Regions from separate parts of the Streptomyces sp. NPDC059917 genome, predicted to be linked through region 2. Evidence: riboswitches for the same ligand, from Rfam matches in the RefSeq annotation. Region 2 holds a riboswitch; each other region holds the start of a gene.
The links. A riboswitch is a leader RNA that binds a small molecule or an ion and turns the genes downstream of it on or off. The one in region 2 is predicted to bind cobalamin.
Positions count from the first base shown of each region.

Region 1: another riboswitch for cobalamin. It lies ahead of ACFWAR_RS16080 (prenyltransferase/squalene oxidase repeat-containing protein); the one in region 2 lies ahead of ACFWAR_RS22260 (ABC transporter substrate-binding protein).
Region 3: another riboswitch for cobalamin. It lies ahead of ACFWAR_RS05260 (CoA-acylating methylmalonate-semialdehyde dehydrogenase); the one in region 2 lies ahead of ACFWAR_RS22260 (ABC transporter substrate-binding protein).

Region 1 is NZ_JBHWLC010000023.1:78,486-82,404, forward strand. It holds gene ACFWAR_RS16080 (prenyltransferase/squalene oxidase repeat-containing protein) at 1-1,909, opposite strand, end outside; cobalamin riboswitch at 2,019-2,157, opposite strand; cobalamin riboswitch at 2,275-2,350, shown strand; gene ACFWAR_RS16085 (hypothetical protein) at 2,493-3,905, shown strand.
Region 2 is NZ_JBHWLC010000038.1:45,489-49,407, reverse strand. It holds gene ACFWAR_RS22265 (FecCD family ABC transporter permease) at 1-861, opposite strand, end outside; gene ACFWAR_RS22260 (ABC transporter substrate-binding protein) at 825-1,838, opposite strand; cobalamin riboswitch at 1,885-2,020, opposite strand; gene ACFWAR_RS22255 (peptidoglycan-binding protein) at 2,269-3,081, shown strand; tRNA gene ACFWAR_RS22250 (tRNA-Trp) at 3,189-3,261, opposite strand; gene ACFWAR_RS22245 (hypothetical protein) at 3,435-3,919, shown strand, end outside.
Region 3 is NZ_JBHWLC010000006.1:4,752-8,670, forward strand. It holds gene ACFWAR_RS05255 (short-chain fatty acyl-CoA regulator family protein) at 1-977, shown strand, start outside; cobalamin riboswitch at 1,043-1,229, shown strand; gene ACFWAR_RS05260 (CoA-acylating methylmalonate-semialdehyde dehydrogenase) at 1,439-2,938, shown strand; gene ACFWAR_RS05265 (acyl-CoA dehydrogenase family protein) at 2,943-3,919, shown strand, end outside.

The DNA of each region.
Region 1 (3,919 bases), on a different contig from region 2:
GGGGGTCGCGGCCGACGGCCTCGGCGAGGAGGGCCGTCTTGCCGAGGGAGCCGCCGCCCGCGTACTTGGTGCCGATGAGCGTCCAGTCGTTGACGGTGCGGCCCTTGCCGTCCTTGCCGCCCTTGTCGAGGAAGTCGACGATGTTGCGCAGGGTGGTGTTGTCCCGGCCGGTGGCGGCGAGCGCGTAGGCGCCGTCGATGGTCAGGCCGTAGTCGGCGAAGCCGGTGCCCGCGCCGCTCTCGTAGTACCGGCCCTGGACCAGTCGGGCGCGGTCGGCGAGGTACGCCGTGCCCTTGCCCAGGTCCGGGCCGTCACCGGTCGGCGGGGCGGTCGGCGGGGCGGTGGTGGGCGGGGTGGTCGGCGTCGGGTCGACCGGCTTGGTGGTCAGCAGGACCAGGTCGCCCTTGGCGCCCGCGACGGCGGCCGGGGCGGTGGCGAACATCCGGGAGTCGGTGTCGTTCTCGTCGAAGCCGAAACCGCCCGTGGGGAGCTGCCGCTTGGACAGCCAGGAGAGACCGGCGTCCGCGAAGGCGTCGTCACCGAGGGCGCGCAGCGCCTGGGCGGCCCAGGCGGTGGCGGCCGGGCTGCCGGTGGTCTCGTACGGGGCGGAGGGCCAGGCGCCGGTCGGCAGCTGGGACTTCTTGAGGCCGCCCCGGGCCTTCTGCACGGCCTCGCCGTGGCCACCGGCGCGCTGGAGGGCCAGGGTGATCAGGCCGGTGGCGATCGGGTCGCTGTCGCACCAGCCGCCGGAGCGGATGAGGACGCCGCTGAAGCCGCCGTCCTCGCACTGGAGGCCGACGAGCCGGTGCACGGCGGCGGCGGGCGGGGTGACGCCGCCGCCGATCAGCGCGATGACGGCCATGGCCTGGGCGTCGGACTGGCCGGTCGTGCGGAAGTCCCCCTTGGTCAGGCAGCCTTCGACGGGGTCGCCGTCACCGATGTCGCGCGGGCACACGTACTTCAGGAGGTCGCCGAGCAGGTCGTGCCCGCCGAAGGCGCGCGGGTCCTTGCCCGTGGCCTCGGCGACGAGCGCGAGGCGCGCGGCGGCGGTGGCGTCCGGGATGCCGTCCTTGCCGGCCGGGTAGGCGTAGGCGTCGGTCTGCGCGGGCGTGGCCAGGAAGTCGGCCGCCTTCCTCGCCGCCGGACTCCTGCGGTCCGTGGCGGTCAGCGCGAACACGGCCTCCGTGGTGAGGAAGTGGTTCGGTGCGGTGGCCCCGTCGTCGACGACCCGCTCCCCGTCCGTCAGCTTCCCGGTGATCCAGCGCAGGGCGGCCGGTACGTCGACCGTCCCCGCGGGCACCGTGGGCGGAGCCGTGGGCACGGCGGGGTCGGGGGTGATGACGCCGCCGGCCCGCACGTCGTCGGGGGTGAAGGCGGGCTTGCCGGAGGTGCCGCCGACGGAGGTGGCGCCGTACACCCAGGCGTCCACGTCACCGGGCTTGGGGGTCCGGGCCATGGCGCCCAGCGGGCTGTAGGTCCAGTTGCGCTGCCCGGGCGAGGCGATCCAGTAGGACCAGTACGCGGTGGCCTGCGGGGTGACGGTGCAGGGCTCCTTCTCCGGAGTCGGGTACTGCGTACCGGAGTTGAAGGACCCCTCGCCGATGCGGCAGATGAAGGCGGGGCCGTCGTGGACGGTCCCGGTGGTCGTGAAACCGGCGGTGTGCAGCAGCTCGTACCCGGTCGTCGGGGTGGTGTCGCAGCCGCGCCTCACCGCGCCGCCGAAGGGGCCGAAGTCCACCGCCACGATGGCGCCGGTGTCGGCCGTGCACTGCTCGATCGGGTCGGCGTGGGCGGCCGGGGGAGGAGTGAGGAAGGCCACTGCCGCACCGAGCGTCAGGAAGGACGCGGTGACGAGCGCGAGGAACCGCCGTCTCGGCCGCGTCCGTTGCGCCTGCTGTTCGGTCCCCACCGCGGCCCTCGTCTCTGCCGGGCGGCTGCGTGCGTGGCGATCCGCCCCCGCACGGCCCTGGGGCCACGGAGGAGCTGTTACGACCACGCCGTAGTCCGCGACGGCGCTCTTCGTGCTGTGTTTCGGCCCCAGGCATTCCGACTCGCCCGGGACGAACCGGGCCTACGGTTGCGGGTCAGCGCCGGAATTCGACCGGCTTCCCCTGGAGCTGAGCAGTTATCAGCCGGAGTGCAACACGGATTCCGTGGACGCGTCAAGGTGGCCTACGTCTCAGCCCGCGTCCCCGCGGCGCGGCCCGGTCCGTCCGCGGACCGGGTGGCTGGCGGTGGCTTGATCACTCGGGTAGCGTCCAGGGCTGCCACATGGGGGAACCCGGTGAGAATCCGGGGCTGACGCGCAACGGTGTGGGACGGCGGGGGCCGTTCCGGAGCCCGAATGCCCATACGGCGATGCAGCAACAGGAAGCCGTACCACGCGTTCCGGACGGCGGCCCTGCGGCCCGTGCCCCAGCCGTGTCCGTACGACGGCGACGTGAGGCCCGTGCGGCGAGCGGCCGGCGTCCGCCGATTTCCAGGAGCAGGCCATGTCCCGTCCCCGTACCTCCCGCCGCCTCGCGCTCGCGCTGCCCGCCGCGCTCGGCGCGCTCGTCCTCACCGCGCTGCCCGCCTCGGCGACCTCCTCGCCGGCGCAGATCGCCACCTCCAAGACCAACGGCGTCGCCTACCTCAAGTCGCTCCAGGCGGCGGACGGTTCGTACGCCGGCTCGGGCCTGTCCAACGAGTGGGCCTTCAGCACCTTCGCCGCCACCGGTACCGCGGTCGTCGACGTCTACCCGGGCGGCGACATGACGAAGAACGCGCGCACGGTCTACCGGAACCTGCTGTCGACGGCGGGTTGGCCGCAGGCCGCCCCGGTGGTCACCGACTACGAGCGCGGCACCCTCAACGCCTACGCCGCCGGCATCGACCCGGCCCGGGTCTCGGCCTCGCGCAACCTCGTCGCGCACGTCTACTCCTACTGGCAGACGGCGGAGCCCGGTTACTTCGGCCCCTCCGGGAACTTCAACGGCACGGTCTTCGCGGCGCTCGCCCTGCGCGGCGCCAAGACCCAGAGCGGCGCCGACCGCATCCCGCAGGCGCTGACCGACTCGATGGTCACCCGCATCCGGGCCAACCAGCATGCGGACGGTGGCTGGACGTACCAGAAGGGCGAGGGCAACCCCACCGTCCTCAACTCCGCGAGCGACGTCGACATGACCGGCTCGGCCATGGCCGCGCTCTGCGTCTCCGGCGTCCCGAACACCGACGCCGGTGTCGTGCGGGCGAAGAACTTCCTCAAGAGCACGCTCGTTTCCGGCACCGGCGCCTTCAACTCCCTCTACGGGGTCAACACCAGCTCGAACGGCTGGGGCGTCGCGGGCCTGAACGCCTGCGGATTCAACCCGCAGACCGGGGACTTCCTCACCGGCAGCGGCAAGACCCCCGTGGACTTCCTGATCGCCAACCAGTACAACCCGGCGGGCGGTTTCAAGTACAAGCCCTCCGACACGGCCCCCACCGCCTACGCCTCGATCGACGCGCTGCGCGCCGTCGCGGGCGGCGGATTCACCACGGCCCCGCCCGTCCCCGTCACCCCCGGCGCCCCGCGGTGGGTGGCCCAGTCCGCCTTCACGGCCGGGACCGCCACCAAGCTGGCGCTGAGCGTCGACGACGGCGCGGGCAACCTCAAGGTCTGCTCGGTCGCCTTCACCCCGACCGCAGCGACCACCACCCTCGGCGACGTCCTGGCCGCGGCGACCACCGGTGCCACCCCGTCGGGCTGCGTCACGAGCGTGACCCCCGCCTCGGGCACCGGCGCGATCACGGCCGTCAACGGCAAGGCCAACAGCGGCGGCAACACCTGGAAGATCAGCGTCGACGGCTCCGCCTTCGCCGGGGCGCTGCGCGAGACGGTCATCAACGTGGGCGACACCATCGCCCTGCGCTGGGGCGCCTGACCGCGCCCCGGGTA
Region 2 (3,919 bases):
CATCCGGGCGGCATGGGGAACCATCAGCCCGACGAAACCGATCGCACCGCTGAACGCCACCAGCACCCCGATGACCAGGGAGGTCAGCACGAAGACGGCGGCCCGGAAGCGACCGGTGTCGAGTCCGAGGGTCCGCGCGTCCTCCTCACCGGCGAGCAGCAGGTCCAGCGGCCGGGCGAGGCCGAGCAGCAGCCCGGTCCCCACGGCCAGGACGGCCGCGGGCAGGGCCAGTTCGTCCCACCGCGCCCCGCCGAGGCCCCCGAGCGTCCAGAAGAGGATGGAGCGGACCTCCTCGGCCCGCGCCGAGAGGACCAGCACCAGGCTGGTGAGCGCGGACAGGATGTACTGGACGGCGACCCCGGCGAGGATCAGCCGCCCGGTGGTCATGGTCCCGCCGCGCCGGGCCAGGGCGTACACGGTGACCAACGCGCCGAGCGAGCCGACGAAGGCGGCCAGGGGCAGGGTGACGCTGGTCGCGACGCCCGCGCCGAGGCCGAGCACGATGACGGCCACGGCGCCCGCGGAGGCTCCGGAGGACGCGCCGAGCAGGAACGGGTCGGCGAGCTGGTTGCGCACGAGGGCCTGCAGCACGGCGCCCGTCACGGCCAGTCCGGCGCCGACCACGGCCGCCAGCAGCACGCGCGGCATCCGGACGTCCCACACGATGGAGGCGAAGGCACCGGGGCGCGGTCCGTCCGCGACGATCTCCAGCACCTGGCCGGCGGGGATCCGCACCGGCCCCAGGGCCAGTCCCGCCACCGCACCGGCGGCGAGCGCCAGGGCGAGGAGGACGAGGACGAGCGGGGTGCGGCGGCGGTCCGCCCTCACGGGGCGTCGGGGTGCAGTTGACCGGCGAGGGATTCGACGGCGTCGGCGACGCGCACCCCGAGGACGGCCGAGGACAGCGGCAGGACGACGAACCGCCGGTCCCTGATCGCGGGAACCTGGGCGAGGGCCGGGTCGTTCAACAGGCGCTGCTTCTTGGCTTCGACGCCGGTCCCGCCGTAGTCGTAGATCAGCACGGTGTCCGGCTTGCGCTCGATGACCTTCTCCCAGGACACGTCCCCGAAGGTGTCCTTCAGGTCGGCGAAGGCGTTCGTCCCGCCCGCCAGGGAGACGATCTCGTTGCCGATGCCGTTGCCGCCCGAGGTGAAGGCCGCCGTCTCCCCGGAGTCGTAGACGAAGACGTTCGGGCGCGGCTTGTCCTTCACGCGTGCCGCGACGGCGTCGATGCGGCGCTGCTCGTCCTCGATCAGGCGCGCGCCCCGGTCGGGCACCCCGAAGGTGCGGGCCACCTCGGTGATCTCGGTCTTGAGCTGCTCGAAGCGGACCGGGCCCTGGGTGCAGTACTCCACGCTGAGACGGGTGTTGATACCGCTCTTCCCCAGCGTCTCGCGGTCGCGCCCCTGGGACTTGTCGAAGGCGCTGGAGTAACCGCCGTAGACGAAGTCGGGGTTGGCGCCGAGGAGCAGTTCCTTCGACGGGTACTCCTTCGCCAACACCTTGATCTTGTCGTAGGCGGGCCGGTAGGCGGGCAGGACGGCGTCGTCGAGGTAGGCGGTGCCGGCCATCCGGTCGCCGAGGCCGAGGGCGAGCAGCACCTCGGTGGCGTGCTGGTTCATGGCGACGGCGCGCCGGGGCGGTTCCCGGTACGTCGTGGTCACACCGCAGTTGGTCACGGTGTACGGGAACCCCGCGCCCGCGGCGCCGGACGTCGGCCGCGCCGCGCCGTCGCCCGTCGCTCCCTCCTCGGCGGCGCCGCAGGCGACGAGCGGTATCAGGAGCGTCAGGGGGGCGAGCGGGGCGAGCGCGCGCAGGGCGGCACGGAAACGCGACATGGCAGGGCCTCTCCGGGGGATCCTCGTCCCCTGGTCGAAAGGAAGTCGAAAGGAAGAGGCGGCACGTCAGTGTCTGACTCCCGGACCCGCGAGGGCCCGGTCACAGTGGCGGGACCGTACCGGTTTCACACCGGTTTCCTGGTACGCGCCGCCCGGGGGTAACCCGGACAATTCTGCCAGACCACCCGCGCCCCGACGTCGGCGCACCGGCCGCGGCGCCCCGGGGGGCGCCGACCGAGCTGAATCGATACAGCAGCTCAGGGGCGCATTGGCCGTCACATTCCTGGGGACCACTTGGGAAATCGTCGCCTCCCGCGACCCCGACCGCACCCCTCCGCACACCCCTCTGCACACCCCTCTGCACCTCCTCTGCAATCCGCCCCCTGCACCACGCCACACCCGTCACACCTGTCACACCTGGAGGACCCCCATGACCACCTCACCCCAGTGGCGGCAGCTCACCGACCACCTGATGTCCGTGCCCGAACAGGTCTACGAGGGCTGGAACAGCACGGTCGGCTGGGACAACTACACGCGGTGGGGACGCGAGTTCGGCGAGGACGGAGTCGCGTGGTGCGTCATCTTCGACTGGTGCACCTACCACGACGTCGGTCTCGACGCGATCGTGCCCAAGGTCGACAACGTCTCGGCGTTCACCGACTGGGCGCAGCGCCGCGGCCAGTGGTCCGAGTACCCGAGCGCCGGAGCGTGGGTGAACTTCGGCAACGGCGCGCACACCGAGATGGTCACCGGCTTCGACGCGGACACGGTGTACACCAAGGGCGGCAACTCCATCCGGGCCGGGGCCGCGGACCACGGGCAGGGCAACGGCGTCTGGTCGCACTCCAACCCCCGCCGCAGCAACTACCTCACCGGCTACTTCGCCCCCCGCTATCCGGACGGCGAGTGCCCGCCGACCGCCGACCCCCACGACCCCCGCGGCGGGACCGCCATCACCTCCTGGCGGTGGGCGCCACCCGTCACCGCGCCCACGTTCGAGCCGTTCCCGGGCGCGGGCTGGTTCACCACGGGCCGCCGCTCGCCGATCGTGGCGGCCATGCACGACCGCCTGGTCGCCGTCGGCTGCGACCGGTACGAGTCGAGCCGCGACAAGGACGTCATCGGCGCCGGTGACAAGAGGAGCTACGAGGCGTGGCAGCGCACGTGCGGCTTCACCGGGACCGCCGCCACCTGGCCCCCCGGCCGCACCACCTGGGATCTCCTCCAGGTCCCCAACACCTGATCCGACAGGTCCCCAACACCTGATCCGGGCGCCCCCGCGCACCCACCCGAACGCCCGAAGCCCAGGGTGAACGCGGCGCGTTCGACCTGGGCTTCGAAGGGTTCTTGCAGGGGCGGCAGGACTCGAACCTACGACATTTGGTTTTGGAGACCAACGCTCTACCAACTGAGCTACGCCCCTTCGACGGCCTTAGCTTCGCACGGGGCACGCGGATGATCCAATCGTTTCCAGCATGTGGTCACCGGACGGGACCAGCGGGCGCCCCCCGGCCGCGACGGGAAGCGTCGCAGGTGGCGGGGCCGGGCACCGAGGGGGATGGTGGGAGGTGGCCCCACGCCCGAGGAGGTTCAGCCATGCGCCGTCTGCGACCCTCCTCCGCCGCGCCCGCCCTCACCCTCGCCCTCGCGCTCGCCCTCGCCGCGCCGACCCTCCTCGGACCCGGCACCGCGCAGGCGCGGGGACGGCTCCCCGCGGGGCCCACCGGGGAGACGATCTCGCTGCGCGGCAATCGGCCCGGCGAGCTGCTCGACGTCACCCTCGTCACCGTGACCGATCCGGCGACCCCGCGCACCGCGGATCCCGCGCCGGATCCGGCGCGGCGGCTCGTCTCCGTGGAGTTCCGCCTGGTCAACACCGGGACGGCCCGCTACACCGACGCCCCGCGCGACGGCTCGTACCTCCTGGACCTGAGCGGCAAGCGGTACTCCGGTGTGGCCAGGGCCACGACGGCCGGAACGGAATTCCCGGAGGGGCTGTCCCTCGCGCCCGGCGAGCGGTCCACCGGCAGCGTCACCTTCGAGCTCCCCCGCGACGCCCGCCCGTCGGCGGTGCAGTTCGC
Region 3 (3,919 bases), on a different contig from region 2:
TCCGCGAGTTCTTCTACCGCCGCCAGAACTACCTCCACGACACCGATCTCGCGGCCGAGGCCCTGGCGAAGGCGATCGGCATCCGCCCCGGCGGCGTACTGCCCGCCCTCGCGGACCGGCTGGCCGAGCGGCACGGCGTACGCCTGGCCCCGGACGCCGACCGGCTGCACCGCTACGACCCCGCGCGGCGGACCCTGCACCTGTCGCCGCGCCTGCTCCCCGGGCAGCAGGCGTTCCGCATGGCCACCCAGCTCGCGCTCCTCGAACACGGGGCGGGTCTGTCCGCCCTCGCCTCGGAGGACTTCGAGGCGGGCTCGGCCGCTTGGTCGCTGGCCCGCATCGGCATCGCGAACTACTTCGCCGCGGCGCTGGTGCTCCCGTACCCGGCCTTCCACGCGGCGGCCGAGGAGGAGCGCTACGACATCGAGAAGCTCACCGTGCGCTTCGGCCTGGGTTACGAGACGGTCTGCCACCGCCTCAGCACCCTCCAGCGGCCGCGCCTGCGGGGCGTCCCGTTCTCCTTCGTCCGCGTCGACCGGGCCGGGAACATGTCCAAGCGGCAGTCCGCCACCGGCTTCCACTTCTCCCGGGCGGGCGGCACCTGCCCGCTGTGGAACGTCTACGAGGCCTTCGCCGCCCCCGGCCGCATCCACGTCCAGATCGCCGCCATGCCCGACGGCGCGCGCCACCTGTGGACCGCCCGGGCCGTCACCCGGCACCGCGGCGGTTGGGGCGAGCCCGGCAAGACCTTCGCGATCGGCCTCGGGTGCGAGATCCGGCACGCCTCCCGCCTGGTCTACTCCGACGGGCTCGACCTCGCCAACGCCTCGGCCGCCACGCCGATCGGCATGGGCTGCCGCCTCTGCGAACGCCTCGAATGCCCCCAGCGCGCCGCTCCCCCGCTCGGGCGAACGCTCGCGGTGGACGAGAACAGCAGCACCTTCGTGCCCTACCCGGTCGTCACCGAGGGCGATTGAGCGGGCCGGTCGCCCGCCCGGGCCGGTGGGCGTGGCGGGGGCGGCGGGGGTGGACTTACTAGGACGTCCAACTATATGTTCGTGGCACAAGGTCCGCGGTGCAGGGAAGCCGGTGTGAATCCGGCACGGTCCCGCCACTGTGACCGGGGAGTGTGCTGCCCTCCACACGCCACTGACGCTGTCACGTCGGCGAGGCGGACGGCACGCGGTGATCCGGGAGTCAGGTTACCGGCCGCGGAACGTTCCGTGTTGTCCACGAGGATGGAGCAGACACGCATGGCACCGGTCCGTACCCACGACCCTGGTGATCCGGCGGAGCGAGCGGCGACCCCCGCGCTCTAGCTCTCGGGCCGCCCCCGGCAGCCCTGTCCCACGGCACCCCACGCGACGGACCCGAACCGGGTCCGGTCGCCGGTGCGCCGTGCCGTCCCCGGATCCTCACCTGACGAGAGCAGGCTCCCATGGTCCGCGAACTCACCCATTTCATCGGCGGAAAGCACACCACCGGCACGTCCGGCCTCTTCGCCGACGTCCACGACCCCAACACCGGCGCCGTCCAGGCCCGGGTCCCGCTCGCCGGACGCGCCGACACCGAGGCCGCCATCGCCGACGCCGAGGCGGCGCAGCGCGAGTGGGGCGAGTGGAACCCGCAGCGCCGCGCCCGTGTACTGCTGCGCTTCCTGCAACTGATCGCGGGCGAAAGGGAGTCACTGGCCCGACTGCTGTCGGCCGAACACGGCAAGACCGTCGCCGACGCCCACGGCGACATCCAACGCGGCCTGGAGGTGGTCGAGTTCGCCGCGGGCATCCCCCACCTCCTCAAGGGCGAGTTCACCGACAACGCCGGGAGCGGCATCGACGTGCACTCCCTGCGCTCACCGCTCGGCGTCGTCGCGGGCATCACCCCCTTCAACTTCCCCGCGATGATCCCGCTGTGGAAGGCCGCCCCCGCGCTCGCCTGCGGCAACGCCTTCGTCCTCAAGCCCTCGGAGCGGGACCCCTCCGTACCCCTGCGCCTCGCCGAGCTGTTCCTCGAAGCGGGGCTGCCGCCCGGCGTGTTCAACGTGGTCAACGGCGGCAAGGAGGCGGTCGACACGCTGCTGACGGACCCCCGGGTGCAGGCGCTGGGCTTCGTCGGCTCCACGCCGATCGCCGCGCACATCTACGCCACCGCCGCCGCCCACGGCAAGCGCGCCCAGTGCTTCGGCGGCGCCAAGAACCACATGATCGTGATGCCGGACGCCGATCTCGACCAGGCCGTCGACGCCCTCATCGGGGCGGGCTACGGCTCGGCCGGTGAGCGCTGCATGGCGATCGCCGTCGCCGTCCCCGTCGGCGAGGAGACCGCCGACGCGCTGGTCGCCCGCCTGGGGGAGCGCATCGCCACCCTGCGGATCGGCCGCTCCGACGACGCCGACGCCGACTTCGGCCCGCTGGTCAGCCGGGACGCGCTGGACCGGGTCCGGCGCTACGTCGACATCGGGGTCAACGAGGGCGCCGAACTCGTCGTCGACGGGCGCGGGTTCACCCTGCCCGGGCACGAGAACGGCTTCTTCGCCGGGGCCTCCCTCTTCGACCGCGTCACCCCGCGGATGCGGATCTACCGCGAGGAGATCTTCGGCCCGGTGCTGTGCGTCGCCCGTGCGGCGGACTACGAGGAGGCACTGCGGCTGCCCACCGAGCACCCGTACGGCAACGGCGTCGCGATCTTCACCCGCGACGGGGACACCGCCCGCGACTTCACCCGCCGCGTCGGCGCCGGCATGGTCGGCGTCAACGTGCCCATCCCGGTCCCCGTCGCCTACCACACCTTCGGCGGCTGGAAGCGGTCCGGCTTCGGCGACCTGGGCCAGCACGGCCCCGACTCGATCCGCTTCTACACCCGTACCAAGACCGTCACCTCGCGCTGGCCCTCCGGGGCCAAGGAGGGCGCGAGCTTCACCATCCCGACGATGGGCTGAGCCGGTGACCACCACACTGACCCCCGATCAGCTCGCCCTCGCCGAGGTCACGCTCGACTTCGCGCAGGAGCAGCTCGGTCCGTACGCCGTCGGCTGGGACCAGGACAAGCACTTCCCGGTGGACGTGCTCCGCAAGGCGGCCGACCTCGGACTCGGCGGCGTCTACGTCCGCGAGGAGCACGGCGGTTCGGGCCTGAGCCGCGCCGACGGCGTCCTCGTCTTCGAGGCCCTCGCCACCGGGTGCCCCTCCATCGCCGGATACCTGTCCATCCACAACATGGTCGCCTGGATGATCGACCGCTACGGCGACCGCGTCCAGCGCGACCGGTGGCTCCCCGCCCTGTGCTCGGCCCGCTCGCTCGGCAGCTACTGCCTGACCGAACCGGGCGCCGGGTCGGACGCCGCCGCGCTGCGCACCCGGGCCGAACGGGTGGGCGACGACTACGTCCTGAGCGGGGTCAAGCAGTTCATCTCGGGTGCGGGCGCCGCCGAGGTGTACGTCGTCATGGCGCGCACCGGCGGTGAGGGTCCGGGCGGGATCTCCGCCTTCGTGGTCGAACGCGACGACCCCGGCGTCTCCTTCGGCCCCAACGAGCGCAAGATGGGCTGGAACGCCCAGCCCACCCGGCAGGTGGTCCTCGACGCCGTCCGCGTGCCCGCCGACCGACGGCTCGGCGCCGAGGGCGACGGTTTCCGCATCGCCATGAACGGCCTGAACGGCGGCCGTCTGGGCATCGCCGCCTGCTCGTTGGGCGGTGCGCAGAGCGCACTGGACCGCAGCCTGGCGTACCTGGCCGACCGGGAGGCCTTCGGGGCCCGGCTGTTGGACGCGCAGGCGCTGCAGTTCCGGCTCGCCGACATGGCCACCGAGCTGGCCGCGGCGCGCGCGCTGGTCCGCCAGGCGGCCGCCTCGCTGGACCAGGGTGATCCGTTGGCCCCCCAACTGTGCGCGATGGCCAAGCGGTTCGCCACCGACACCGG